DNA from 2 places in the Streptomyces sp. V3I8 genome. Region 2 is predicted to be linked to the other one. Evidence: riboswitches for the same ligand, from Rfam matches in the RefSeq annotation. Region 2 holds a riboswitch; the other holds the start of a gene.
What was found. Region 2 has a riboswitch for glycine ahead of gcvP (aminomethyl-transferring glycine dehydrogenase). Riboswitches for the same ligand answer to the same signal wherever they lie in the genome.

Region 1 (14,476 bases), 4.6 Mb from region 2:
TGTCGCGGCCGCTGACGGGTTCGACACCCAGGAGGTGGTCGCCGCTCATACCGCCGAAGGATCCGGTGGGGGTCGAGAAGAGGGGGTCGATCAGCTCCTCGTGGTGCGTCTCGGGGTCCTGGCCGACCAGGCTCGCGATCAGCGGGGCGAACACCGCGACCAGGATCAGCAAGATGACGACCATGCCGCCCGCCAGAGCCAGCTTGTCGCGCTTCAGGCGCTCCCAGGCGATGCGGCTGAGGGAACGTCCTTGTACCGCCTTCGCCTCGGCGGAGCCGGCAACGAGCGCCGCCTCCTCGGCCGCGCTCGGCGCGACTTCGGCCGTCGGCTCGTGCAATGGTGCCGTCATCGTGGCAGGGACCCCTCTCAACCGGCGGTAGCCGGCCCACGCTTGCCGCTGTAGCGGCGTGATCAGTCCGTCGTACACATCTGGAGGTTTAAACCCCCTGGACGGGGAGTCTTCAACGCCTCGGTGATCTGAAGCCAGACCTGGCGGCGAATGGATGCGCAACCGTGATGCCGTCAGGAGGGTTCCGTTATCCGAACGCCGGGTAACGGGGGGCGGACACATGACACTTGGGGCGAAAGGTGCCTCGCAACCCATTTACCCGCGTAGATCGGGACATTCCGACCAACGGTGGTACGGGTGTGGGAGCAGGTGCTCCACTGGTTGGACTCCTCCGGACGGACTCCGTCCACCCGGATCATCTCAGTACGCGCCGGGTGCTCCGTAACCGCCTGCCGCCGGAGCCTGCACGGGCGCCGCGTGCGCCTCGCGGTCGTAGAACGGCCGGGCGTTGGCGCGCAGCCACAGCGCCACCGGGTCGTACGCGTCCGACATCGCGACGGTCGACACCGGCAGCCCGTCCGGCACCGCGCCGATGGACTGCTGCATCATCGCCCGCACCGAGTCCACCGCGGGCGGGCTGGTGTCGTACACGTCGAGCCCGATGGCGAGGTACGGCGCCCCGAGCGCGGGCTGCACCCAGGCGCGGCGCAGTGAGCGGACGGCGGTGGTCCGGTGCGCGTTCTGCGTGAGCAGGGCGTAGAACTGCGGGATCTCGATGCCCGGCTCGGACAGCCGCAGCGGGCCGGCGGGCTGCCGCTCCAGACCGGTGGCGATACGGCGCAGATCCAGCCAGGGGATGCCGACACCGCCGCCCGGCGCGTGCGGGTTCAGCCAGAGGCCGAAGTGGTCGGGGTAGAGGGTGCGGGCCACGTCCAGCCCGTCGACGACCTCGTACGACCGGTTCCAGCCGCTGGCCGAGAGCTCCTGGGCGGAGGTCACACAGGGGGCGTAGCCGAAGCCGTCGACCTCCATGTTCCCGTACTGGGCGTCCGGGGAGCCGGCCTGGCCGTGCCAGAGCAGCATCCAGACCTGGCCGGACGACGGCGTCGCGAGGGCGCGCAGGAGCGCCTCGTAGGCGTCGTAACGCCCGGGCGTCACCTGGCGCAGCATGTGCTCGACCTGCCCGGCCGCGGCCGTGCCCGACGCGCTCACCTTCTACCGCCCCTTCGCGACATCCCCGACATACGGGTTTCCCTTCGGCGGGGTGCCGCGTTCGCTTGAACGTCGCACCACCCCGACGAGCCATGAAACCAGCTTAAGTGTCGATCCGGACAGCACCGTTGCGCTCCGCCGGGTTTGGTGTGGAGAGCCCGGGACGCTCCGTGGTGTGTCGACTGCGGGCCGGTGGGGGTCGGCCGCGCGGTTCCCCGCGCCCCTTCCGGGCGCCACCCCTTCCGGGAGGGCTCAGAAGGTGCGGGTGTAGAACGGGTGGACGCGGTGCCGGAGCCAGTCGGCCACCGGGTCCTGGGCCACGTCCAGGAAGACCAGGCTCACCGGGTGGGCCACCGGGGCGCGGCCCAGCGCCCGGCCCAGGGCGTCGAGCGGGAGCGTGCGGGCGGACTCGTCCCAGTGGACCGTCTCGATGCCGACGAACATCACCGTGTCGCCGCCCTCGATGCTCGCCAGGCAGCGCCGGGCGCTCAGCACGGTGCCGGACCCGTCGAACTCCGCCGAGGCCGCGGCCAGGAAGTCCAGCGGGTCGTCCTGCCAGTCGGGCTGGAACAGCCGTACCCGGCCGCCGCTCGCGGGTCCGTCCAGCTCGGTGCGGCCCGTCCGGCACAGCTCGGCGACGGCGGGCGGGGGCAGCGGCACCCCGACCGTGCCGCCCGGGTTGAGCGCGATGCCCACCTGGGGCGGCAGACCGCGCGCGAACTCGACGGCGGGCGCCACGGTGTACGCCAGGTGGTCGCCGACGACCTGGCGGAACTGCTGCTCGGAGGTGAAGACCGGCACGTACGCCTGCCCGCCGAGCTCGATCGTGGGCAGGTCGAGCGGGCCGCTGTGCGGGCCGCCCCCCTCGGGCAGCGGCACCCAGAGGAAACCGCGCCCGGCGGTCTCGACGATGCGGGCGCCCGTCGAGGGTGACGGCGGGAGCCCCAGGGAGGCGGCGAGCACCTCCTCCAACTCGTTGCCGGGCCAGCCCGCATGGGGGTGCGCCTGTGCCGGAATGTCCTGTGCCGGGAAGTCCATCTCCACCGCCTGCTCGTACCGCCGTGTGCGGTTGACGAGGTTAGTCGCCGAAATCGATGCGCCGCAGCACGTCCACCGCGGCCCGGTCGACGAGCACCGCGGAACCGCAGCCGTCGGGCAGCTCGCCCTTCTCCACGGACCGCAGCAGCCGGGCGACCGCGCCGCGGTGCCGCGCGAACGCGTACCGCGAGACGCCGCGGCCGCGCTCGCGCTGGCCGTCCAGCGCCGTGCCGGGGTCGACGTCGAGGAGCAGCAGGTGCAGGGCGGCGCCGCGGCGCCGGGCGTCGCGGGCGAGCCAGCTGCGCACCCAGGCCTGCGTACCGCAGTCGTGCACGACGACGCCCTCGCCGGAGCGCAGGGCCCGGCGCAGGCCCGCGTAGTGCGCGGCGCGCACCAGGGGCCGGTAGACCGCGTACGGCAGGAAGCGGGCCAGGCGGGCGTCCCAGCGGTCGCGGGTGTCCTGGGAGTCGATGCGGCGGCCGGTCACCGCCCGGCGCATCAGGGTCGACTTGCCGCTGCCCGGCAGACCCGTGACCACGACCAGGTCGGCCGCCCCGAACCGCAGACCGTGCGGGCTGTGGCCCGCACGGTCCCGCAGGTCACGGACGACCGGCACCGGGAACGGGCCGCACGCCTCCCTGGCCGGGGCGGGGGGCTGCTTGGGCACCGCGATGCCCGAGCCGGTCGCGTACGCCCTGGTCCTGTTCACCCTGATCGTCCTCCCCATGGGGTCGGGAGACCCATCCCCCGTCGAGTGTAAAGAGAAGGTAATGCGCCGGTCCCCCGATTTCTGTTCTCGTCCTGCCACAGCCCCGTCACAGATCGCCGGGGGCGTGCGTTTTCGAGAGGCGTGCAATGATGTGCCCGCCAACTGCATACCGGCCGCTTGAATCCGCGCGGGAGAGTTCCGGGTACATGTACACGCAGGTGTACGAGTGCCCGGGCGCCGAAGGAGCAAGTCCCTCCCTTGAATCTCTCAGGTCCCCGTTACCGCGCGGGCGAGGCACATCTGAAAAGCGGGCCGTCACCTGTCAGCCAGGCCGCCGGTCCCACCCAAGGTGCAAGTCGGTGACCACCGTGTCCATGGTGGTCACGGCGAACCTCTCAGGTTTCTGATGACAGATGGGGAGGAACGACCTCGCCGTCATGCCTTGGGAGCCCCAGCCGATGAGCAGCAACGCCTCTGTTGAACCGCGCCGCACCGCGCTCGATGCCCTGCACCGCTCGCTCGGCGCGACGATGACCGACTTCGCCGGCTGGGACATGCCCCTGCGGTACGGCTCCGAGCGCGACGAGCACCTCGCCGTCCGTACCCGGGCCGGCCTCTTCGACCTCTCCCACATGGGCGAGATCACCGTGAGCGGACCGCAGGCCGCCGCCCTCCTCGACTTCGCCCTGGTCGGCAACATCGGCGGGGTGAAGACCGGCCGCGCCCGCTACACCATGATCTGCCGGGCCGACGGCGGCATCCTCGACGACCTGATCGTCTACCGCCTCGCCGACACCGAGTACCTGGTCGTGGCGAACGCCTCCAACGCCCAGGTGGTCCTGGACGCCCTCGTGGAGCGCGCCGGGGGCTTCGACGCCGAGGTGCGCGACGACCGCGACGCGTACGCCCTGCTCGCCGTCCAGGGCCCCGAGTCCCCCGGCATCCTGAAGTCCCTGACCGACGCCGACCTGGACGGCCTGAAGTACTACGCCGGCCTGCCCGGCACCGTCGCCGGGGTCCCGGCCCTGATCGCGCGCACCGGCTACACGGGCGAGGACGGCTTCGAGCTGTTCGTGGCCCCGGCCGACGCCGGGAAGCTGTGGCAGGCGCTGACCGAGGCGGGAGCCCCGGCCGGGCTCGCCCCCTGCGGGCTGTCCTGCCGCGACACGCTGCGCCTGGAGGCCGGCATGCCGCTGTACGGGCACGAGCTGACCACCTCGCTCACCCCGTTCGACGCGGGGCTCGGCCGGGTCGTGAAGTTCGAGAAGGACGGCGACTTCGTGGGCCGCCAGGCGCTGTCCGAGGCCGCCGCCCGCGCCGAGTCCGAGCCCCCGCGCGTCCTCGTCGGGCTGGTCGCCGAGGGCCGCCGGGTCCCGCGCGCCGGATACCCCGTCGTCGCCGGCGACCGGGTCGTCGGCGAGGTCACCTCCGGGGCGCCCTCCCCGACGCTCGGCAGGCCGATCGCGATGGCGTACGTCGACGCCGCGCACGGCGCGCCGGGCAGCACCGGGGTCGGCGTCGACATCCGGGGCACCCACGAACCGTACGAGGTCGTGGCGCTGCCGTTCTACAAGCGCCAGAAGTGACACCGGTCCACCGGCGTCAGAAGTGAGCCACCCGGTGACCTGGGGCACATCGCCCGGTCCATCCCGGTCCCACCGCATCAGCACTCCCCGGCGTACAGGAGAATTCAAGCCATGAGCAACCCCCAGCAGCTGCGCTACAGCAAGGAGCACGAGTGGCTGTCGGGCGCCGAGGACGGCGTCTCGACGGTCGGCATCACGGAGCACGCGGCCAACGCGCTCGGCGATGTCGTGTTCGTCCAGCTCCCGGAGGTCGGTGACACGGTGACCGCGGGCGAGACCTGCGGCGAGCTGGAGTCGACCAAGTCCGTGAGCGACCTGTACTCCCCCGTCACCGGTGAGATCACCGAGATCAACCAGGACGTCGTGGACGACCCCGCGCTCGTGAACACCGCCCCCTTCGAGGGCGGCTGGCTGTTCAGGGTGCGGGTGGCGGACGAGCCGGGCGACCTGCTCTCCGCGGACGAGTACACCGAATTCTCCGGCTCCGGCTCCTAAGGACTTGTGACCGATGTCGCTTCTGAACACGCCCCTGCACGAACTCGACCCGGACGTCGCCGCCGCCCTCGACGCCGAGCTGCACCGCCAGCAGTCCACCCTGGAGATGATCGCCTCGGAGAACTTCGCTCCGGTCGCGGTCATGGAGGCCCAGGGCTCGGTCCTCACCAACAAGTACGCCGAGGGCTACCCGGGCCGCCGCTACTACGGCGGCTGCGAGCACGTCGACGTCACCGAGCAGATCGCCATCGACCGGGTCAAGGAGCTGTTCGGCGCCGAGTACGCCAACGTCCAGCCGCACTCGGGCGCCTCCGCCAACCAGGCCGCGCTCTTCGCGCTGGCCCAGCCCGGTGACACCATCCTCGGTCTCGACCTGGCCCACGGCGGCCACCTGACCCACGGGATGCGGCTGAACTTCTCCGGCAAGCAGTTCGACGTGGTCGCCTACCACGTGGACGACGCCGGCCTGGTCGACATGGCCGAGGTCGAGCGGCTGGCCAAGGAGCACCGCCCCAAGGTGATCATCGCGGGCTGGTCGGCGTACCCGCGCCAGCTGGACTTCGCCGAGTTCCGCCGCATCGCGGACGAGGTCGAGGCGTACCTGTGGGTCGACATGGCGCACTTCGCGGGCCTGGTCGCGGCCGGCCTCCACCCGAACCCGGTGGAGTACGCGGACGTGGTCACCTCCACCACCCACAAGACGCTGGGCGGGCCCCGCGGCGGCATCATCCTCGCGAAGAAGGCCTTCGCCAAGAAGCTGAACTCGTCCGTCTTCCCGGGCTTCCAGGGCGGCCCCCTGGAGCACGTGATCGCGGCCAAGGCGGTCTCCTTCAAGGTCGCCGCCACGGAGGAGTTCCGCGAGCGCCAGGCCCGTACCGTCGAGGGCGCGCGGATCCTCGCCGAGCGGCTCACCGCGCCGGACGCCCGCGAGGCCGGGGTGAACGTCCTGTCCGGCGGCACCGACGTGCACCTGCTCCTGGTCGACCTGCGCGACTCCGAGCTGGACGGGCAGCAGGCCGAGGACCGCCTCCACGAGGTCGGCATCACGGTCAACCGCAACGCCGTCCCGAACGACCCCCGGCCGCCGATGGTGACCTCGGGCCTGCGGATCGGCACGCCGGCGCTCGCGACCCGCGGCTTCACGGCCGAGGACTTCACCGAGGTCGCGGACGTCATCGCCGAGACCCTCAAGCCGTCCTACGACGCGACGGCGCTCAAGGCCCGGGTGACCGCCCTGGCCGACAAGCACCCGCTGTACCCCGGTCTGGGCAAGTAGTTCCGTTTCGCGGGGTACCGCGCACACTGGAAGGTGCGCGGTACCCCGTTCCGTTCCACCCCGCTTCACCCTGCTTTGAGGAGTTTCCGTGGCCATCTCGGTCTTCGACCTGTTCTCGATCGGCATCGGCCCGTCCAGCTCCCACACGGTCGGCCCGATGCGCGCGGCACGCATGTTCGCGCACCGCCTGCGCAACGAGGACCTGCTGGCCCCCGTCGTCTCGGTCCGCGCGGAGCTGTACGGCTCCCTGGGCGCGACCGGGCACGGCCACGGGACGCCCAAGGCGGTGCTGCTCGGCCTGGAGGGCGCCTCGCCCCGCACGGTGGACGTCGAGGGCGCCGACGAACGGGTCGAGAAGATCAGGTCGTCGGGCCGCCTCGACCTGCTCGGCGAGCACGAGATCGACTTCTCCTTCGACGACGACCTGGTGCTGCACCGCCGCAGGACGCTGCCGTACCACGCGAACGGCATGACGCTGTGGGCGTACGACGCCTCGGGCGCCGAGCTGCTGTCCAAGACGTACTACTCGGTGGGCGGCGGCTTCGTCGTCGACGAGGACGCGGTGGGCGCGGACCGCATCAAGCTGGACGACACGGTCCTGAAGTACCCCTTCCGCACGGGCGACGAGCTGCTGCGGCTGGCGAAGGAGACGGGCCTGTCCATCTCCGCCCTGATGCTGGAGAACGAGCGGGCCTGGCGCACCGAGGAGGAGATACGCGAGGGGCTCCTCGCCATCTGGCGGGTCATGCAGGCGTGCGTGTCGCGCGGCATGTCCCGCGAGGGCATCCTGCCGGGCGGCCTGCGGGTCCGGCGCCGCGCGGCCATGTCGGCCCGCCAGCTGCGCGCCGAGGGCGACCCGCTGGCCCACGCCATGGAGTGGATCACCCTGTACGCGATGGCGGTGAACGAGGAGAACGCGGCGGGCGGCCGCGTCGTGACGGCCCCCACCAACGGCGCCGCGGGCATCATCCCGTCGGTCCTGCACTACTACGTCAACTTCGTCGCGGGCGCGTCCTCCTCCGCCGAGGAGAAGGAGGACGGGGTCGTACGCTTCCTGCTCGCCGCGGGCGCCATCGGCATGCTCTTCAAGGAGAACGCCTCCATCTCCGGCGCCGAGGTCGGCTGCCAGGGCGAGGTCGGCTCGGCCTGCTCGATGGCGGCGGGCGCGCTGGCGGAGGTGCTCGGCGGATCTCCCGAACAGGTCGAGAACGCCGCCGAGATCGGCATGGAGCACAACCTCGGCCTCACCTGCGACCCGGTCGGCGGCCTCGTCCAGATCCCCTGCATCGAGCGCAACGGCATGGCCGCGGTCAAGGCCGTCACGGCGGCGAAGATGGCCATGCGCGGCGACGGCTCCCACAAGGTGTCCCTCGACAAGGTCATCAAGACGATGAAGGAGACGGGCGCCGACATGTCCGTCAAGTACAAGGAGACGGCGCGGGGCGGGCTCGCGGTGAACATCATCGAGTGCTGACGGCCCGCCCCGGGCCGGGGGCGCGTGCTCCGGCGTGGCCTTCAGGGGGATGTCCCGCGTGAGGGTAGGGCGGGCCAAGTGCGGGAACCTCAAAGGAGATTGCCCCCCACAGGCCCCAGGAAGCGCATCCGTGCTTCCGGCCACCCTGCACCATAGGAGTCGCACATGCTGCGCGGCATCGACGTAAGCGCCTACCAGTCGTCCTCGTACAGCACCGAAGGCCTGTCCTTCGTCTTCGTGAAGGCCACCGAAGGCCGCACCTACGTCAACCCGAAGCTGAGCGCACAGACGAAGCGGGCCAGGGACGCCGGCTGCGTGGTGGGTTTCTACCACTTCCTGTGGCCCGGCAACCTCACGGCCCAGGCCGAGTACTTCCTCGGCAAGGCCCCGGAGAAGGCGGGCGACATCCTCGCCGTCGACTGGGAGACGACGGGCGACGGCACCCACGCGAGCAACGCCGAGAAGGACCGCTTCATCCGCAAGCTCAAGGAACTGCGCCCGGACAACCGGGTCGTCCTCTACTGCAACCGGAACTACTGGCTGAACGTGGACGACACCTCTTACGCGGGTGACGGTCTCTGGATCGCGGACTACGTGACGTCGGGCAAGCCCCGCATCCAGGCCGAGTGGCGCTTCCACCAGTACACGGACGACCCGCTGGACAAGAACGTCGCCGATTTCTCCAGCAAGGCCGCCCTGCGGGAGTGGGCCGGGGACGCCTGAGGCGCCCAAGCGCCCGTCAGGGCCGGTTCCGCGCGAAGGCGCTTCGCCGGTGGACCGGCGAGGTACTCGTCGAGCAGGCCGAAGGTACGAAGCTCGGGCGGGAGAGCTTCGTACCGTGTCCACGGCTGCGCCGCCTGCGTGCGGTCCGGCGCACACGGCACAACGGCCCCGCCGAGATGCCGGCAGCAGGCCGGCGAACCCTCTGGTCACCTGGTAGTGGCCCAGGCGTACACGTGCGGCATTGCACGGCTTGCAGTACGGTCTCGGAGCTCCCGGCGCATTGAGCAGCGAACACTCCGCCGCTCGCTTCACCGTGCCTCGTCCCGTCCCCCGCCCGATCGGTCCAGCTGACATACGATCCGATCAACGAGGCCGCCGAACACGCGTAACGCTCTCGTACAGGAGATTGATCAGTCCGGGGACGAGGGGAGCTGTACAGCATGGGCGGGAGTGTCGCTGCGGTGAGCAGCAACGGGGCGTATTCGTTCAGCAAGCCGAACCGGGAGAGCATCACGCTGCTCGCGGGGCTCGGGGTCGCGGGCGACGTGCATGCCGGGGCCACCGTCAAGCACCGGTTCCGGATGCGGAAGGATCCCTCGCAGCCCAATCTGCGGCAGGTGCACCTCATCCATGAGGAGTTGTTCGACGAGGTCCGGGGAGCCGGGTTCGAGGTCGCGGCCGGGCAGCTCGGGGAGAACGTCACCACGCGGGGCGTCGATCTGCTGGGGCTGCCCACCGGGACGCTGCTGCGGCTCGGCGGCGAGGCCGTGGTCGAGGTGACCGGGCTGCGCAACCCCTGTGCGCAGATCGACGGCTTCCGGAAGGGCCTGATGAAGCAGGTCGTCGGGCGGGGCGAGGACGGGAAGGTCCGGGTCCGGTCCGGGATCATGGGTGTCGTCGTCGCGGGCGGGGTGGTGCGGCCCGGCGACCCGGTCGAGGTCGAACTGCCGAGCGGGCCGCACCACCCCCTGGAGATCGTCTGAGCGGGGACGGGAACGGGGACGGGGCCGAGGGCGGGGCCGGGAGACCTACGCCGTGAAGTCCGGTGTGCGGTCCGGTGACGCCTCGGCCAGGGCCTTCCTCACTCCTTCGACGCCCTCCTGCAGGCCGTAGACGGGCGTGCCGGGCTGCTGGCGCCAGGAGTCGTCGAGGCCGCCCGCGTCCACCGTGTCGAAGCCCAGGTCCTCGATGAGGGCGCGTACGACCTGCTTGGCGGTCGCGTCGTCGGCCGCCACCGGGAGGGCGATGCGGTCGGGGGCGCCGGCCGGGCGGGGGCGGTCCAGGATGTCCTGGGCGTACGTGCCGTTGAAGGCCTTGACGACGGTGTGACCGAGGTGCTGGGCCGTCCAGCGGGACTCCGTCAGGCCCTCGTCCAGGATCGCGGCGATCCTGCCGTCCCGCTGCGGGTAGTAGTTGCCGGTGTCGATGACGGTCACCCCGTCCGCCGCCTGGTCCAGCAGCCCGGACGGCAGGTCGGGGACCGCCTTCAGGGGGATGGTGACGATGACGAGTTCAGCGTCCCGCGGGGCCTCCTCCACGGTGACGGGGGTGGCGCCGGTCTCCTGCGCCAGCGCGGTGAGAGTCTGCGGGCCGCGGGAGTTGGCGACGCGCACGTCGTGTCCGAGCGCGGTAAGCCGCCGGGTGAGGTTGCCGCCGATGTTGCCTGCTCCGATGATGCCGATCTTCATGTCCGACTCGCCCTTCGAAGGGGGTGGGTGACTCCTGGAGTGCGTACCTGCGGGGAGTACCAACCCCGGGCCGGATCGCGCTATTCCGGACATCGACCGGATGGACCAACCCGGTCCGGACAGGGAGAAGGGGCGCCCCGTGCTGCCGGGGCGCCCCTTTCACCGGCTCACGTCACTTGTTCAGGTGGGCCCAGAACTCGTCGAACGAGAGCAGCTTGTCGCCGTTCAGGTCCTGGGCCTTGATGACGGCCTCGGCCACCGACTCGGTGACGTTCCAGTCCCCGCCCTGGGCCAGGGCCTTCTTGAACTCGGCGGCGGTGATGTAGCCGTCCCCGTCCACGTCGATGCGCTCGAACGCCTTGCGTGCTTCCTCTTTGTCCGCCACCGGACCCGCCCCTTCGTGGTGCTTCACTGACGAGGTCAGATTAACGTTCCGTCCCGGCACGCGACGCGGCGACCACCCGGGGAACGCCCGCGGTCCGCGGGCGTTCCCGGCGGCCGGTTGCCGTCCGGTGGGTGCGGAGGCGCCGCTCAGTGCCAGGGCTCGTAGTGCGGGTTGCTCTCGCAGTCGCTCATGATCTCGGTCTTGGTCTTCTTGTCGACCGGGCAGACGCCGATGATGTACTGGCGCGCGATACCGCCCGGGAAGGCGACCTCGACCTGGTCGGCCCACCGGTGGGTGTCGCCGATGGTCCTGTTGACGTCCACGCCGCCCGGGGCGTCGATGTAGTAGTTGTAGCCGCTCTTCCACCACGTCTTGTAGAGGTCGTGGTCGTAGCTCGTGGAGACGTACGGGGAGGGCTGGTTGACCAGTACGTACTGCTCGATGTCGTACTGGCCGTTCACCACGTCCCTGGGGTGGAAGCCCTGCTCGAAGACGACGGCGGGGCCGCGGGCGTCGCTGCGGTAGAGCGTGCCGCAGCTCGTGCGCCAGACCGGTTCGGGGGTGATGCGGTCGACGTCCACGCGGGGGTCGGCCGCGGCGGGGGCGGGCTCGTAGAACTGGGGGCAGGCGGGGGCGGCCTTCGTGGGAGCAGCGGGCGCGGCCTTCGTGGGAGCGGCGGGGGCCGCGGGGGAGGTCGCGGCGGAGGTGGTGAGGACGGCCGTCAGGGCGAGGGCGACGGCGACGGCTCGTCGGCGCAGGGGAGTTGTGGTCATGCGAGCACGATCTCGGCTCGGTGCGGATGGGGAGCGGACCTTCACTCGTACGGCGGCGTGTCCGGGGGCCGAAGAAGCCTCAGCGGTCCGCCACCCTCATTTCGAACCATGTCGTCTTGCCGCGGGGCAGGAGGTCGACGCCCCAGCGGTCCGAGAGTGTGTCGACCAGGAACAGGCCCCGGCCACTGACGTCCAGGTCCTGCACCGGCATCAGACAGGGAAGCCCCCGCGAGGGATCGCGGACCTCGATCCGGATCCATCCCCGCCGGCGCCGCATCCGGAGCCCGAACACCCGCGCCCCGGTGTGCCGCACGGCGTTGCCGACGAGTTCCGAGACGAGCAGTACCGCGTCCTCGGTCGTCTTCGGTGAGAGATGCCACTGGCGGAGCACCACGACCTGGGTGAGCCGGCGCGCGGTGGCGGCCGACTCCGGACGGGACGGCAGCGGCACCTCCGCCTCGGTGGGGTTGCCGAACAGTTCCAGTGCCTTCAGCGCGTGTTCGTCCTCGACAGCAGGCGACCAGCGCGCCGCGGTCGCACTCCCGTGCCGCCGCGGCTGTTCGATACCCTCCAGCCCCGCCATGCCCCCATCATGGCCGCCGAGGCGCTCCCACGGGGCCGTTCCGGAGGAATACGCCCCCCGGAGCCGCCCGTTCCGCACGATTCGAATGGCATATGACAGAGGCATCGCAAGGGCTTGCACACACCGTCCGACCTGCGAGTACGGGCGCGTCGGGGGCAACCGCCCGTGTTTACCGACACACAACCCTTAAGGCTCGCTTAAGGGGCGGCGGGACCGCTCCTTCGAGGGAATCCCGGAAGGCGCGGAGGAGACGTCACGTCAACAGCACGTGCACGGACGGTGAATCCGGGTGATTCAGAGGAACTTCGCCTTGCCGGGGCCCTCGTCGACGAAACTGCGCATCCCCCGCTCCCGGTCCTCCGTGGCGAACAGCCCGGCGAACCAGGTGCGTTCGATCGCGAGGCCGGTCTCGAGGTCCGTCTCCAGGCCCGCGTCGACCGACTCCTTGGCGGCGCGCAGCGCGAGCGCCGGCCCCAGCGCGAGCTTGGCGGCCCATGCCCGCGCCTCGGTGTACACGTCGGCGGCCGGGACGACGCGGTCCACCAGGCCGAGCGTCAGCGCCTCGTCGGCCCTGACCATGCGGCCGGTGAAGATGAGGTCCTTCGCCCGGGAGGGGCCGACGAGCCGGGACAGGCGCTGGGTGCCGCCCGCGCCGGGGATCAGACCGAGCAGGATCTCCGGCTGGCCGAGCTTGGCGTTGTCCGCGGCGATCCTGAAGTCCGCGCAGAGCGCCAGCTCGCAGCCGCCGCCCAGGGCGTAGCCCGTGACCGCGGCGACGACGGGTTTCGGGATGCGGGCCACGGCCGTGAAGGAGTCCTGCAGGGCCCGGGAGCGTACGACCATCGCCGCATGGTCCATGGCCTGCATCTCCTTGATGTCCGCACCCGCCGCGAACACCTTCTCGCCGCCGTAGAGGATCACGGCGCGCACGTCCTCGCGGCGCGTGGCCTCCTCGGCGAGTTCCCTGAGCCGGTCCTGTGTGGCCACGTCCAGCGCGTTCATGGGCGGACGGTCGAGGCGGATCGTGCCGACGCCCTCGGCGACTTCGAGATGCACAGTCATGAGGGCAGGTTAACGGGGGCTAACGGGAACGGCCCCGGTGTGCTCCGTCACAGCGGAGCGCACCGGGGCCGTACGGTCGCGGGCCGGGGGCGCGGGAGCCGCGGTCAACGGCGTCCCGGTCCCCGCGGGATCAGGCCGTCCACTTCTCCCACGACATGTTCCAGCCGTTGAGCCCGTTGTCCGGGGCCACGGTCCGGTCGTCGGAGTTCTTGACGATCACCACGTCGCCCACGATCGAGCGGTCGAAGAACCAGGCGGCCGGGGCGCTGCGGTCACCGCCGCCGCGCTGGTCGCGCAGGCCGATGCAGCCGTGGCTGGCGTTGCGGTTGCCGAAGGCGTCGCCGCCCCAGTAGTTGCCGTGGAGGAAGGTGCCCGACGTGGTCAGGCGCATCGCGTCCGGCACGTCCTTGATGTCGTACTCGCCGCCGTAGCCGACCGTCTCGCCGTTCATACGGGTCACCCGCAGGCGCTCGCTGATGACCATCTGGCCGTTCCAGGTCTCGTAACCGACCGCGCCCGTCGTGACCGGGATGGTCTTCAGGACCTTGCCGTCCCGCCTGACCGTCATCTTCTTCGTCTTGGCGTCGACGGTGGAGACCTGGCTGCGGCCTATGGTGAACTCGACCTTCTTGGCCTGCTCGCCGTAGACGCCCGGCCGGCCCTCGACGCCGTCGAGGTCCAGGGTGACGGTGACCTTCGTACCGGACTTCCAGTACTCCTCGGGGCGGAAGTCGAGGCGGTCGTTGCCGAACCAGTGGCCCCGGACGTCGACCGCGGGCTCGGTCTTGATCTTTATGGCCTTCTCGACGTCCTCCGGGTGGGTGATGCCCCGGGTGAAGCGCACCGAGAAGGGCATGCCGACGCCGACCTTGGAGCCGTCCTCCGGCGTGAAGATGCCGACGAAGGTGTTCTTCGGGGTCAGCGTGGTGAACGCGGACTCCTCGGCGGCCTCACGCCCCGCGGAGTCCTTCGCCACCGCGTGGACCTTGTACTTGGTGGACGCGGCGAGGTGGGTGGCGGGCGTCCAGCTCGCACCCCCGTCGGTGATCTTCCCCTCGACCGGGTCGCCCTTGGTGTCCTCGACCGTGACCTCGGTCAGCTTGCCCTTCGCGGCCGTCACCTTCAGCGCGCCGCTGGTCTTCACGGCGCCCGCGCCGTCCTTCGGCGCTATGGTCACGACGGC
Region 2 (14,476 bases):
GGGCGCCGAGCCGCTCAGCACGCACGACACCGGCCCGGACGTCGGCGACCTGCTCGTCGAACTCGCCGACGAGCGGACGGTCCTGGGTCTGGCCCCCGACCTCGCGTCCCTGGGCCGCCACTCCGAGCGCGGCATCATCGCCACCGCCCGCGCCGAAGACCCCTCCCGGGGCTACGACTTCGTCTCCCGCTGCTTCTTCCCGAACATCGGTATCCCGGAGGACCCGGTCACCGGCAGCGCCCACACCGCCCTCGCCCCGTTCTGGTCGCAGCGCCTGGGCCGCACCGAACTCACCGGCCTGCAGGCCTCGGCCCGCTCCGGACGGGTCCGTACGCAACTGCGCGGCGACCGCACCCTCCTCACCGGCCGCGCGGTCACCGTGATCGAGGGCGAGCTGCTCGCGTAGGACTCGTCAGGCTGCCCGCGCACGCCTCGTCAGGCCGTGGGCAGCCACCCCACCTTCCCCGCCAGCAGCGCGTAGCCCACGAACGCGCCGATGTCGAGGAGCGAGTGGGCGACCACCAGCGGTCCGATCCGGCCCCACCGGCGGTACAGGTGGACGAAGACCACGCCCATCACCATGTTGCCGATGAACCCGCCGATGCCCTGGTACAGGTGGTACGAGCCGCGCAGCACGGAACTCGCCACCAGCGCGCCCACCGGCGACCAGCCCAGCTGGTCGAGCCGTCGCAGCAGGTATCCGACGACGACGACCTCCTCCAGGACCGAGTTCTGGAGCGCGGAGAGGATCAGCACCGGGTACTTCCACCACACCTCGGGCAGCGCCTCCGGCACCACCGTGAGGTTGAAGCCCAGCCCGCGGGCCGCCAGGTAGAAGGCGATGCCCGAGCTGCCGATGACGGCGGCGACCCCCGTTCCCCGGGCGAGGTCGAACCAGGGGCGCGTACGGTCGAAGCCGAGCGTGCGCAGCCCCTTGCCCTCCCTCAGCAGGAAGTGCGCGACGAGGGCGACCGGCACCAGGGCCGACGCGATGCCGAACAGCTGCCATGCCAGGTCGAGCCACGGACGGCCCGGCGCGGCCGAGGCGTTGAGCGTGGCCGCCTGGTCCTTGAGGCCTCCCGGTCTGGTGACCGAGCCGATGAAACTGATCAGCGCGGAGACGCCGCTCGCACCGAGCGAGACGCCCAGCACGAGCAGCGTCTCGTCCCGCAGGACCCGCCTCCCGGGCCGGTCCCCGGAGGATTCCCCGGGCGATTTCCCGGAAGACGAATCAGCCACCGGCCCCTGCTCCACCTGCACTCCTGCCTCCAGTTGCGTATTCCCGCCTCGTCCCCGTCCTCGCCCCGCTAGGGTCTCGAATGAACATACGAAGATCGTGCGCGACAGGCCGTCGAGGGTCGAGGGACGGACGCCATGTGAGGCGCACCCCCCTGGTGCCATAGCATTCCGCCATTTCACGGCTCACGGCTTCAACGGCTTCGGGCTCGGTCAGGGAGGGGCACCACCGCCATGGGACGTCACAGCTTGCCCGACGCGCCGCGCAGAGGCGGCACCGGCCCCCGGACCCGTACGCGGCGCCGCAGGGCGGCGCTCGCGACGGCCCTCGTGCTGGCCGTCGCCGCGGGCACCGTGGCCGCGGTCGACGGCGGCCTGCTCTCCTTCGGCTCGTCCTGCTGGGACGACTCCGTGCGGCTGCGGATCGCCGCCGCTCCCGGCATCGCCCCCGCGCTCAAGGACGCGGCCGACTACGCCCGGGACAACGACGTCACGTCCGACGGCAGCTGCATCGACGTCCGCGTGACCGCCCGGGACACGTACGAGTTCACGAACGCCCTGCGCTCGAAGCGCGGGAGCGCGACGGACTTCGAGGCCTGGGTGCCGGACTCGGGCGTGTGGGTGAACAAGGTCCTGGCGGACAACCGGTCGATCCCGGTGACCCCCGCGGGCAACGTCGCCTCGTCGCCCATCGGCGTCGCCATGATCCCGACGGCCGCGAAGACCCTCGGGTGGCCCCGCAAGACGTACGCCTGGACCGATCTGGCCGGCGCGACCACGACGAGCGAGCGACTGAGGCTCGGCTCGGGTGACCCCTCGCGCAGCGCCACGGGCCTGCTCGCGCTGACCCAGCTGACGCAGACGGCCGGACGGACGAAGGACGGCGACGTGCTCGCGGCCGCCACCGCGAAGGCCCTCTCGCAGCGCGCGTCCGAGAGCGACGGCCAGGTCCTGGACACGCTGCCGCGCGACCTGTCCGGCGCCGAGCAGGGCAACCCCGAGCGCAACCAGGCGCTGATCCTGTCCGAGCAGGCGGCCTTCGCGTACAACGCGTCGGCCGACAGCGGCGACGATCTCGACCTCTTCTACCCGAAGGACGGCTCGCCCCGGCTCGACCACCCGTTCACGCTGGTCGACGAGCCCTCTCTGAGCACGGACGAGAGCCGGGCGGCGCTGCGCTTCATGACGCTCCTCGGCGAGGACGACGGACGGCGGATCCTCGAGAAGCACGGCTTCCGTACGGACGAGGACGACATCCCGGCCGAGCTGGTGTCCGCGGCCGGCGGCCGGGCCCCGCAGCCCTTCGGGGAGGTGCCCGAGAGGCCCGCCACGGACAAGGAGGTCGAGGAGGCCCTCGGCCTGTGGACGATCACGGTGCAGAGCGCCCGGCTCACCACGGTCGTCGACGCCTCGTCGTCCATGTCGGACCCGGTGCCGGGCACCAGCGAGTCGCGGATGGACGTGACCAGGGCGGCGCTGCTCCAGGCACTGGCCACCTTCACCCCGGAGGACGAGATCGGGCTGTGGAAGTTCTCCACCGAGCTCGACGGCAAGCGCGACTACCGCGTCCTCGTGCCGACCGGCCGGCTGGGCGACCGGGTGGCCGGCACCACCCAGCGGGACCTCCTGTCGGCGGCCTTCAGCGACCTGAAGCCGGTCCCGCACGGCGAGACCGGCCTGTACGACACCACCCTGGCCGCGTACAGGGCGGCGACGGCCTCCTACACCAAGGGCAAGTTCAACGCCGTGGTCCTGCTGACCGACGGCGTCAACCAGGATCCCGGCAGCATCTCGCGCTCCGGCCTGGTCGCCGCTCTGCGCAGGCTCGCCGACCCGGAGCGCCCCGTACCGCTGATCGCGATCGCCGTGGGCCCCGAGGCCGACAAGAAGGAGCTGGACGAGATCGCCGCGGCCACCGGCGGATCGGGACACCTGGTCACCGACCCGTCCCAGATCCACTCGGTCATCCTGAAGGCCGTCGTACGGGCGGGCGACAGGAACTGACCGCCCGCCGCCCCGTCAGCTCGGCGGAACGGCCGGGTCCGGCAGCCCGACCGGCCAGGTGTGCACCGGCTCGCCGAGGTGCATCAGCTCGCTGTACCGCCTGGTCGTGGCGGCCAGCGCCGCGTCCCGGTCCAGGCCGCCCTCCAGCGCCTCGTGGAACGTACGGGACTGCCAGGAAGCCCCGTTGACGCCCCGCTTGCAGCGCTCCTCGATCACCCCGAGGTAGAGGTCGCGGTCGGCCGGCTCGACACCCCATGCGTCCAGGCCCTCCGCCGCGAGCGGCAGCAGCTCCTCCCGTACCAGCTGCACCGCGGGCACCTGCGCGACCCCGCCGTGCCGGCCGCGCCGCGGCCACTCCAGCTTCGCGTCGATACCGTAACGGCAGGCCTGCTCGAAATTGGCCGCCGCGGCCTCGAAGGGCAGCCGGCTCCAGACCGGCCGCGCCTCCGTGGCGAGGGCCCGGACGAGCCCGTAGTAGAAGACCGCGTTGGCGACCGTGTCGATCACGGTGGGACCGGCGGGCAGCACGCGGTTCTCGACGCGCAGGTGCGGGACGCCGTCCTCGATGTCGTACACCGGCCGGTTCCAGCGGTACACGGTGCCGTTGTGCAGGACGAGTTCGGCGAGCTTGGGGGTGCCGCCCTCGTCGAGGACGCGTATCGGGTCCTCCTCGTCGCGGATGGGCAGCAGCGGAGGGAAGTAGCGCAGGTTCTCCTCGAAGAGGTCGTACGCCGAGGAGATCCAGCGCTCGCCGAACCAGGTGCGCGGCCGCACTCCCTGCGCCTGCAGTTCGGGCGGCCGGGTGTCCGTGGACTGCAGGAACAGCGGGGGCCGCGACTCGCGCCACAGCTCACGGCCGAAGAGGAACGGCGAGTTGGCGCCGACCGCGATCTGTGCCGCCGCGGTGGCCTGCGCGGCGTTCCACACGTCGGCGAACCGGTCGGGGGTCACCTGGAGGTGCAACTGCACCGAGGTGCAGGCCGCTTCGGGCGCGATGGAGGCCGAGGTGCAGCTGAGCCGCTCCACGCCCTCGATGTCCAGGGTGAAGTCCTCCCCGCGGGCCGCCACGATCTGGTCGTTGAGCAGCGTGTAGCGGTCCACGTCGGAGAGGTTCGCGGAGACCAGGTCGTCACGGGTGAGGGTCGGCAGGATGCCGACCATCACGATCCCGGCATCGACCTCGTTCGCCTTCCGGTGGGCATACGCGAGGGAGGTGCGCAACTCCTCGGCGAGCCGGTCGAATACCCGGCCCTCCAGCCGGTGGGGGGCAATGTTGACTTCCAGATTGAACATGGCGAGTTCTGTTTGGAAATCGTGACTGGCGATGCGCTCGAGCACTTGCGCATTCATCATCCTCGGTGAGCCGTCGGGCCCCGCGAGATTGAGCTCGATCTCCATGCCCATGAGATTTTTGGGGCGGTCGAACTTCTTCTCCTCCAGCAACCGCGCCAGCCCCTCCAGACACTGCTGGAGTTTTTCTCGGTACCGTCGGCGGTCGGACAGACCGATCGTCCCCGCCACGACCTTCTCCCCCATCGAAGCTTCCCTCCTCGACTGGGCAGCCCGAAGAACCGGCCGCTGCCGTACCGGGTCACCGGGGATGATGCCCAGCCAATGTGATCGATAACTCCCAGGGCGGCGCCCTGGGCACTACTCTGGACTCAGCTTTCTCCGGGCACATTCACCAGGCATGGGACAGTGCTTTTACCGAAGGTCGACACTGTCGTGAAAAACGCCGACGCGAACCGGCCGTCCGCTTCGGCGAAGTATTCCGAGGTCATCGACGCGTACCCGCCGGGAAGCACAGCCAAACGCCCCTCACGACGACCTAATTGCCTCTTGCACTTAATGTGCGGAACAGCTAGCCGAAACACCGCCTGAACACACGTCGTATAAACTTCGCGAACGAGGCACAGAGTTGGCGCCCGCGGTCGCAGGACCTGTCGTCGAAGTGACGTCTTCGCCGAAGGACGAGCCGCGCGGCGTCCGGTGCGTGCGAGCGCAGGCGCGCCGGAGGGAACCTCGTGGCCCGGCCACCAGGACCCTCCGGCGACTCGGCGAGCACGCATGCCGGACACCGCGCACCAGGCGTCCCTCCGACGACCGGCCCCGCACCCCCGCCCCTTTGATCCAGAGAGCTGACAGCGTCGTCCGCCCCCGCCCCCCGCGTCACCATGCCTGTCGAATGAGAGGCGACCCACCATGCCGCTGCACGTCCCTCCGGCTCCCGCGCCGGCACTGCGCACCGTCCTCACGGCCCTCGGTTCCCCGACCGCGGTCCGTGAAGCCCGCACCCCGTCCCTCCGCACCGCCCAGGGACCCCTCACCGCCGAACTCCCCCTGCCCGTCCATGTGCTCGACCGGATCACCCCGGCGGGCACCTCGGCCACCCGGCTCGCCGGGTGGCGCTTCCTCGTCCACTGCCACGAACGCGCCGTAGCGGCCGCGGAGACCAGGCTGACGCCCGACGGCTGGACCTTCTCCCATTTCTTCGAGGGCCCGTACGTCACCGCGACCGAACGCGCCCTGCGTCAGGCGGAGACGATGCCGGGGGCGTACCAGCCACGTCTGCTCTCGGTACCCGGGCTCTACATGCTCACACTCTGGCTGCACGGCGATCTCACGGCCGACGGCGCCGGAGGCCGCCTCGCCGCCACCGACCTGCTGGTGCCCCTGGCGCCGGCCCCGCCCGGCATCGCGGCGCACCGTCCGCACCGCGCGGGCGAACTGCTGCCCGTGCTGACCCACCGGCTCACGCCCGCGCCCGCCACGACGCCCACACCGCTGCTCGGCTCACCCGCCTGAGCGCGCTCCGTCCCGCGTGCCCCGCGGCCCCACCCGGGCCGCGGGGCACGGTGCCGTGCGTGAACGTCCTCGCAGCGACCCGAGTCCGGCGGCCCCTCGGGGCGGGGGTTGCCCAAAGTGACGCCGGGGAGACGCAGCGCACCCCCGGTCCGTACGGACTAGCCCCATCCGGCCATGGCGAACCACCCGAAGGGACAGCCCAGTTGAGATGAACCGTCCGCACGGGTGATGCGTCATCAACCTGTGAGAAGTGCTGACGTCAAATCCCTGCGGATTGACGTCCGTAGGGCAACACTGGGTTCCGGACCATCTGACAAACGGGGGGCGGTTATGGACACCAGTTCGAGCCGCGGGACAGATCACACATCGATCACCGAGCTCACACCGAAGCGAAAGATCCCATCAATGTGCCAGCACCAGCGACCGTGCCCGACAGCCGACTCCGCCGACCGGGAGGCAGCGCTTCTCGTGGCGCACCACCCGGAGCAGGGATGGAGTCTGCTGTGCAACGGCGTCCTGCTCTTCGAGGACACCGGTGAGATCCTGCCGGACGGCCGGATCATCGCTCCGCACCGGCCGCCGGCCATGGACGTGATGACGGCTGCCTGAGCGGCACGGCGCACCACGGGCGGCGGGGCAGGCCGCCCGGACACCTGAGGGGCCGGCCCGGGAGCGATCCCGGTACCGGCCCCGACGCATGGCCGCGCCCTCCCGGGCGGTCAGTCCTCGTAGGCGTCCAGCGGCGGGCAGGAGCAGACCAGGTTCCGGTCGCCGTACGCCTGGTCGATCCGGCGCACCGGCGGCCAGTACTTGTCGGCGGCCGAGACCCCGGCGGGGAAGACGGCCTCCTCACGGCTGTACGCGTGCTCCCACGCGCCGCCGAGCGCGGCCGCCGTGTGCGGGGCGTTGCGCAGCGGGTTGTCGTCCGCCGCCCACTCGCCCGAGCCGACCTTCTCGATCTCCGCGCGTATGGCGATCATCGCGTCGCAGAACCGGTCGAGCTCGACGAGGTCCTCGCTCTCGGTGGGCTCGATCATCAGCGTGCCGGCCACCGGGAAGGACATCGTCGGCGCGTGGAACCCGTGGTCGATGAGCCGCTTGGCGACGTCGTCGACGCTCACGCCGGTCGCCTTGGTGAGCGGCCGCAGGTCGATGATGCACTCGTGCGCCACCAGCCCGCCGGGCCCCGTGTAGAGGACCGGGAAGTGCGGCTCCAGGCGCTTGGCCACGTAGTTGGCGCTGAGCACGGCGACCTGCGTGGCCCGCTTGAGCCCTTCAGCGCCCATGAGCCGGACGTACGCCCAGGAGATGGGCAGGATGCCCGCGGAGCCCCAGGGAGCCGCGGAGACCGGCCCCACGCCCGTCTCGGGGCCCGCGGCGGGCTGCAGCGGGTGGTTGGGCAGGTACGGCGCCAGGTGGGCGCGCACCCCGACCGGGCCCACACCCGGACCGCCGCCGCCGTGCGGGATGCAGAACGTCTTGTGCAGGTTGAGGTGCGAGACGTCGCCGCCGAAGTGGCCCGGCCTGGCCAGCCCGACCAGCGCGTTGAGGTTGGCGCCGTCCACGTAGACCTGGCCGCCGGCCTCGTGCACCTGCGCGCAGATGTCGGCGACGTGCTCCTCGAACACCCCGTGCGTCGAGGGGTACGTGATCATCAGCACGGACAGCTCGTCGCGGTACTGCTCGATCTTGGCCCGCAGGTCCTCGACGTCGATCTCGCCGTCCTCGGCGGTCTTCACGACGACGACCTTCATACCGGCCATCACCGCGCTCGCCGCGTTCGTGCCGTGCGCGGACGACGGGATCAGGCAGACGGTGCGCTGCTCGTCGCCGTTGGCGCGGTGGTACCCGCGGACGGCCAGCAGACCGGCCAGTTCGCCCTGCGAACCGGCGTTGGGCTGGAGCGACACGTTGTCGTAGCCGGTGACCTCGGCGAGCCGCTCCTCGAGCTCACGGATGAGCGTGAGGTAGCCCTGCGCCTGCTCGGCGGGCGCGAAGGGGTGCAGCTGCCCGAACTCGGGCCAGGTGACCGGCTCCATCTCGGTGGTCGCGTTCAGTTTCATGGTGCACGAGCCGAGCGGGATCATGCCCCGGTCGAGCGCGTAGTCGCGGTCCGCGAGCCGGCGCAGGTAGCGCAGCATCGCGGTCTCCGAGCGGTACTGGTGGAAGACCGGATGCGTGAGGTACTCGTCGGTGCGCAGCAGCGGGGCCGGCAGCGTGTCCTGTGCCGTCGTGTCCAGCGCCGCCACGTCGCCGTCGACGCCGAACGCCGCCCAGACGGCGTCCAGCTGGGCCCGCGTGGTCGTCTCGTCGCAGGAGAGGGACAGGTGGTCCGCGTCCACCAGGTGGAGGTTGACCCCTCCCTGACGGGCGGCCGCGAGCACGTCCGCGGCGCGGCCCGGCACCCGCACGGTGAGGGTGTCGAAGTACGCCTCGTGGACGACCTCGACACCGCCCGCGCTCAGGCCCGCGGCGAGGATCGTGGCGTACCGGTGGGTACGCCGGGCGATGCCCTTCAGTCCCTCGGGACCGTGGTAGACGGCGTACATCCCGGCCATCACGGCGAGCAGCACCTGGGCCGTGCAGATGTTGCTGGTCGCCTTCTCCCGGCGGATGTGCTGCTCGCGCGTCTGCAGGGCGAGCCGGTACGCCTTGTTGCCGTCCGCGTCGACCGAGACGCCGACGAGCCGGCCGGGCAGGCTGCGCGCGAACTTCTCGCGCACGGCCATGTATCCGGCGTGCGGCCCGCCGAAGCCCATCGGGACACCGAAACGCTGCGTCGTGCCGACGGCGATGTCGGCGCCCAGTTCACCGGGCGAGGTGAGCAGCGTCAGGGCGAGCAGGTCGGCGGCGACGGTGACGACCGCGCCCAGCTCGTGCGCCTGCCCGACGACGGGCTTCAGGTCCCGTACGGCACCGGAGGCGCCGGGGTACTGCAGCAGCACACCGTTGATCTCCCGCTCCGCGAGCCCGTCGGGGATGCCGTCGCTCAGGTCCGCGACGACGACCTCGACACCGGTGGGCTCGGCCCGCGTCCGTATCACCGCGACGGTCTGCGGCATGGTGTCCGCGTCGATGAGGAAGAGGCCCTTCTTGTTCTTCCCCATGCGCCGCGACAGCGCCATGGCCTCGGCGGCGGCCGTCCCCTCGTCGAGCAGCGAGGCGCCGGAGGTCGGCAGTCCGGTCAGCTCGGCGACCATGGTCTGGAAGTTGAGCAGCGCTTCCAGGCGCCCCTGCGAGATCTCGGGCTGGTAGGGCGTGTACGCCGTGTACCAGGCCGGGCTCTCCATCACGTTGCGCAGGATGACGGGCGGCGTGAACGTGCCGTAGTAACCGAGCCCGATCATGGAGCCCAGCACTTCGTTGCGGTCCGCGAGGGAACGCAGTTCGGCCAGCACCTCGGCCTCGGTGCGCGCGTCCGGCAGTGCGAGCGAGCCGACGTTCTTGATCACGTCCGGCACCGCGGCGGCCGTCAGCTCGTCGAGCGAGCCGTACCCCACCTGCGCGAGCATCTTGGCGCGGGCCTCGGAGTCGGGCCCGATGTGACGCTGCTCGAAGGGGATTCCCTGTTCGAGCTCGGAGAGCGGAATACGATGGGCGGTCATTGCGGAGGCCTCCTGGTCCGACGACCTTCGAGGGGCACCACGGCGTGGTTGCCCGAACGGCCTCCCCCTCTGTCATCTCGACCTGAGAGCTTCACCGGGGCGCCGCGGGGCGCTCCGGCTTTCACCGTCGGTGAGAGCGGAACCCGTCGAATACTCGAACACCGCTCTGCTTTCCAGAGTGACCTCGTCCATGCGGTACGTGTGCCTGAGAGATTCCGGGGAGGATTTGCTCCTTCGGCGCCCCCGATGACCTCCGGAGGGCTCTCCCGCACGGGGTCAGCAGCCGTTGACCAGCGTACCAGCGGGGGTCCCTCGAGTGGCCGCCTCCCCCAAAGTGCTCTTTCGTAGTGCTTACGGATGAGTTGCGAGCAGCTGGAGGGACCGTGCAGAGCGACATCGATCCGCGCAACCTGATAGGCCGCAAGGCGTTCGATCGCAACGGCGCGAAGATCGGCACCGTCGACGAGGTCTACCTCGACGACGCGACCGGCACACCCGAGTGGGCGGCCATACGCACCGGCCTCTTCAGCCGGGACGCCTTCGTCCCCCTGGAACCCAGCGAACTGGTCGACGGCTCCCTGCGCATCCCGTTCGAACGCTCCCTGATCAAGGACGCCCCCGACTTCGGCGTGGGCCGCCACCTCTCCCCCGAACAGGAACTCCAGCTCTACCACCACTACGCCCTGGACGTCTCCCCGGCCCCACCGTTCCCCGACCACACCTTCGGCAGGCTGGCCAACACCGAGGACACCCCCTGACCCCTCTCACCCACCGAGGGAGGCGGAGAACGGCGCAGCCTTCGGCCTTTCAGGGGCGCGGGGAACCGCGCGACCAGCCACGACGGCCCCGCACCCGAGAACGCCACGGTCACCCCTCCTCCAAAGCCGCCGCAGGCGATACGGCAGGCGACGCCGAAGGCAGCCCCTCGACCAACGGCAACGGCTCCGCCACCTCCAACGCCGGATCATCGACCCGGAACGTCTTCACCCGCCCCGGCCCGGAGAACGGCGTCTCGAACCGCACGGTCACCCGCCCCAGCCCGCTCCCCTGCACCCACCCGTGCCCGAACTCCGCATGCCGGACGTCATGCCCCGCCCGCCACAACCGCTCCGCGGGCGAAGGCACCGAAGGCTCCTCGGCGAAGGCCGTGACCGCCCCGGCCTCCTCGGGGCCGCCGGACACCGGCGCCTCCTCCTCCCGCACGACACCGACCCGCGCCTGCGCGAACAGATCCTCCTGCGTGTAATCGGCAAGCCCGGAAACCCCGACCCCCAGCAGCCGCACACCCCCCGTGGTGTCCACGGCCTCCAGCAGCCGCGCGGCCGCCTCCCGCACCACCGCCGGATCGTCCGTGGGCCCCCGCAACGTCTCGGACCGGGTCAGCGTGGAGAAGTCGTACCGCCGCACCTTCAGCACGATGGTCCGCCCCGACAGACGCGCCCCCCGCAACCGCTGGACACACCGGTCGGCCAGCCGCTGCACCTCCATCCGCACCCGCGCCCGGTCATGGATGTCCACGTCGTACGTGTCCTCGACCGACACCGACTTGGTGTCCCGCTCGGCCACCACGGGCCGCCGGTCGCGGGCCAGCGCCATGGCGTACAGCGCGGTCCCGTGCGCCTTCCCCAGCAGCCGTACGAGCTCGTCCTCGCCCGCCTCGGCGATCTCCCCGACCGTGCTGATCCCACCCCGCCGCAGGTGGTCCCCCGTGGCCGGCCCGACGCCCGGCAGGATGCGTACCGACAGGGGAGCGAGCAGCGCCCGCTCGGTGCCCGGCTCTATGAGCACGAGCCCGTCCGGCTTGGCCCGCTCCGAGGCGATCTTCGCCAGCATCTTGGAGCCCGCGAGCCCCACGGACCCGGTGAGCCCCGTGACGGCCCGGATGTCCGCACGCAGCTTCCTCGCGGCCAGCAGGGCCGATCCCTCGTCCCAGGCCGCCTGCCCGGCCTCCAGGTCCACGAACGCCTCGTCCAGGCTCAGCGGCTCCACCAGCGGCGACAGCTCCCGCAGCAGCCGCATCACCTGCTCGCTGATCTCCCGGTAGAGCCCGAAGCGCGGTACGAGGTAGGCGGCGTTCGGTGCCAGCCGTCGGGCCTGCGCCATGGGCATCGCCGAATGCACCCCGAAGACCCGCGCCTCGTAGGAGCAGGTGGCGACGACACCACGCGGCCCGAGGCCGCCCACGACGACCGCTTTCCCGCGCAGACTCGGCTTGGCCGCCTGCTCCGCCGAGGCGAAGAAGGCGTCCATGTCGAGATGCAGGATCGTGGGCGCGGCTCTCACGTCTTCGATGCTGCCCTACGCCACTGACAATGCCCCGTCACGACCGGACAGCTCCCGACCGGACATCCGGTTCAGACGGCCCGATTGCGCCGCCGCGCCAGCTCGTCCGCCGGATTGGGCCGGACGAGCGTCTCCCCCGTGTCGACGCGCTCCCCGTGCAGCTGCGAGAGCGCGCTCTCCACATCTCGCCACACCACGCCCACGGCGATGCCGAAGATGCCCTGTCCGCCCTGCAGCAGCGCGTGCACCTCGTCGGGCGAGGTGCACTCGTAGACCGTCGCGCCGTCGCTCATCAGCGTCATGCGCTCCAGGTCGCAGGCGCCGCGCTCCGCGAGGTGCCGCACCGTGGTGCGGATGTTCTGCAGCGAGACCCCCGTGTCGAGGAACCGCTTGACGATCTTCAGGACGACCACGTCCCGGAAGCTGTAGAGGCGCTGCGTCCCCGATCCGTGGGCGGGCCGCACGCTCGGCTCGACGAGCCCCGTCCTGGCCCAGTAATCCAACTGCCGATAGGTGATCCCCGCGGCTGCACACGCCGTGGGACCGCGATAACCGATCTCCGCGGGCGCCACCTCGCCGCCCCCCGACACTGCTTTCGGCCGCTGTACGTGATCGGCCGCGCTGCTCTGAAGCGGGTACGGGCCGCTCTCTCCCGGACCGCGTCCGGGAGCACCCCCAGCCGTACCGTCGCCGCTGCTTCTCACGCCGACCTCCGTCCTTGACCTGCCTTCACGACGGTAGGCAGTCACCAGGGGCGCGTCAACGATCGCCACACTCGGCACGCCGGGTGATAATCACCCTGAGAGTGGTTTCCCGTGCCCCGCTGCGGGGAAAGGCTAGCCGAATGCCCCCAGGACGACCGCGGTACGGTCCGTCGTCCGGCGTTCCCGGAGGGTCATCGGCCGCTGCGCGACGGCATCACGCCGTCACTGGCTGTTGGTCCCGAAGTCCTCGGGCGAGATCTGGTCGAGGAACTCGCGGAACTTCTCCACCTCGTCCTCCTGCTCGTCCGGGATCGCGATGCCGGCGTCGTCCAGGACCCCGTCACTGCCGTAGATGGGCGTTCCGGTGCGCAGCGCCAGCGCTATGGCGTCGGACGGCCGGGCACTGACCTCGACCCCGCTGGCGAACACCAGTTCCGCGTAGAAGACACCCTCCCGCAGATCCGTGATGCGCACTTCGGTCAGCTCCTGGCCGACGGCCTCCAGCACGTCCTTGAACAGGTCGTGGGTCAGCGGTCGTGCGGGGGCCATGCCCTGCTGTGCGAAGGCGATCGCCGTCGCCTCCCCCGGACCGATCCAGATGGGGAGGTAACGGTCGCCTCCCACTTCACGCAGGAGCACGATCGGTTGGTTGGAGGGCATTTCCACCCGGACACCTACGACGTCGAGCTCGTTCACACAGCAACCCTAGGCCGTGCCCGGCACCTTTGGGTAGTCGAGCACGGAATGGTGCCCTATCCCACGCCTCCCGCGACGCGCCGGATCAGGGCAGCCGCACCCCGAGCGCGGACTGCACCAGGGCGGCGTGCAGCTTCACCGCGAGCCCCGCGAGCTCCTTGGTGCGCGCCTGTGCGTGTGCCCTGGTCTGCGGGTTGCGGTGCAGCCGCAGGGGCGCCACCACCTGGTCCACGAGTCCGGCCTCCCGGTCGGCGGCGGCCTTGACGGCACGCAAGTGCCGCGGTTCGATCCCGAACCGTCCGAGTTCGGTGACCAGCGCGGCCACGGTGACCGCCTCGGCGTCGTACACGCCGTCCGGCAGGGGCGTGATGAGCCCGTACGACTCCCACTCGTCGAGTTCCCGCTCGCCGATCTCCGCGGCGGCCAGCAGCTCGGCCCGCCCGATCCGGGCCACCACGGGCCCCTCGGGATCACTGGGGGCCTCGTTGTCGCTCTGAGGTCCCGTGGAGGGCAGGGGGACCGCCTCACCCCGCCCCATGGCGTCCAGGTGCTTGCGGATCACCTTCAGGGGCAGGTAGTGGTCCCGCTGCATCCGCAGGACGTGCCCCAGACGCTCCACGTCGTCGGGACTGAACTTCCGGTATCCGGAAGGGGTCCGCTGCGGCTCGATGAGCCCCTCGGACTCCAGGAACCGGATCTTCGAGACGGTGACTTCGGGGAATTCGTCACGCAGCGCGTTCAGCACGGTGCCGATACTCATCAGAGCACCGTCCGTGGCGGCGGCGCCGTGTCCGGCGCCGCCGCTCGGTGTTCGAAGCATGGACCTTCCCTGGGGGTCTCCCCGGACAAAGTCTGGGTGAGGGTCAGATGCCCCGCTGGCTCGCGTAGAAGACCAGCCGGTACTTGCCGATCTGCACCTCGTCGCCGTTCGACAGGGGGACCCGGTCGATCCGCTCCCGGTTGACGTAGGTGCCGTTGAGGCTGCCGACGTCCGCCACCGTGAACGAACCGTCGGGTTCACGGCGGAACTCCACGTGGCGGCGCGACACGGTCACGTCGTCCAGGAAGATGTCGCTCTGCGGATGACGGCCGGCCGTGGTCAGCTCGCCGTCCAGCAGGAAGCGGCTGCCCGAGTTGGGGCCC

Region 1: it holds a riboswitch for glycine, as region 2 does, so the genes downstream of both, gcvT (glycine cleavage system aminomethyltransferase GcvT) here and gcvP (aminomethyl-transferring glycine dehydrogenase) in region 2, are expected to answer to the same signal.

Annotation. Positions count from the first base shown of each region.
Region 1 covers NZ_JAUSZL010000002.1:2,800,532-2,815,007, forward strand. The annotation lists gene QFZ75_RS12180 (ABC transporter permease) at 1-349, opposite strand, end outside; gene QFZ75_RS12185 (enhanced serine sensitivity protein SseB C-terminal domain-containing protein) at 710-1,501, opposite strand; gene QFZ75_RS12190 (enhanced serine sensitivity protein SseB) at 1,754-2,539, opposite strand; gene QFZ75_RS12195 (AAA family ATPase) at 2,580-3,266, opposite strand; glycine riboswitch at 3,427-3,542, shown strand; gene gcvT (glycine cleavage system aminomethyltransferase GcvT) at 3,707-4,834, shown strand; gene gcvH (glycine cleavage system protein GcvH) at 4,946-5,329, shown strand; gene glyA (serine hydroxymethyltransferase) at 5,343-6,605, shown strand; gene QFZ75_RS12215 (L-serine ammonia-lyase) at 6,694-8,079, shown strand; gene QFZ75_RS12220 (glycoside hydrolase family 25 protein) at 8,245-8,802, shown strand; gene QFZ75_RS12225 (MOSC domain-containing protein) at 9,243-9,785, shown strand; gene QFZ75_RS12230 (NADPH-dependent F420 reductase) at 9,831-10,583, opposite strand; gene QFZ75_RS12235 (EF-hand domain-containing protein) at 10,663-10,875, opposite strand; gene QFZ75_RS12240 (ADP-ribosyltransferase) at 11,022-11,648, opposite strand; gene QFZ75_RS12245 (ATP-binding protein) at 11,728-12,231, opposite strand; gene QFZ75_RS12250 (enoyl-CoA hydratase/isomerase family protein) at 12,526-13,293, opposite strand; gene QFZ75_RS12255 (Ig-like domain-containing protein) at 13,424-14,476, opposite strand, start outside.
Region 2 covers NZ_JAUSZL010000002.1:7,388,895-7,403,370, reverse strand. The annotation lists gene QFZ75_RS32750 (PhzF family phenazine biosynthesis protein) at 1-406, shown strand, start outside; gene QFZ75_RS32745 (CPBP family intramembrane glutamic endopeptidase) at 436-1,260, opposite strand; gene QFZ75_RS32740 (substrate-binding domain-containing protein) at 1,471-3,240, shown strand; gene QFZ75_RS32735 (glutamate--cysteine ligase) at 3,256-4,776, opposite strand; gene QFZ75_RS32730 (hypothetical protein) at 5,443-6,045, shown strand; gene QFZ75_RS32725 (DUF5999 family protein) at 6,451-6,654, shown strand; gene gcvP (aminomethyl-transferring glycine dehydrogenase) at 6,765-9,650, opposite strand; glycine riboswitch at 9,834-9,929, opposite strand; gene QFZ75_RS32715 (PRC-barrel domain-containing protein) at 10,034-10,408, shown strand; gene QFZ75_RS32710 (DNA polymerase IV) at 10,518-11,933, opposite strand; gene QFZ75_RS32705 (MerR family transcriptional regulator) at 12,005-12,637, opposite strand; gene QFZ75_RS32700 (bifunctional nuclease family protein) at 12,860-13,333, opposite strand; gene QFZ75_RS32695 (MerR family transcriptional regulator) at 13,419-14,153, opposite strand; gene QFZ75_RS32690 (FHA domain-containing protein) at 14,197-14,476, opposite strand, start outside.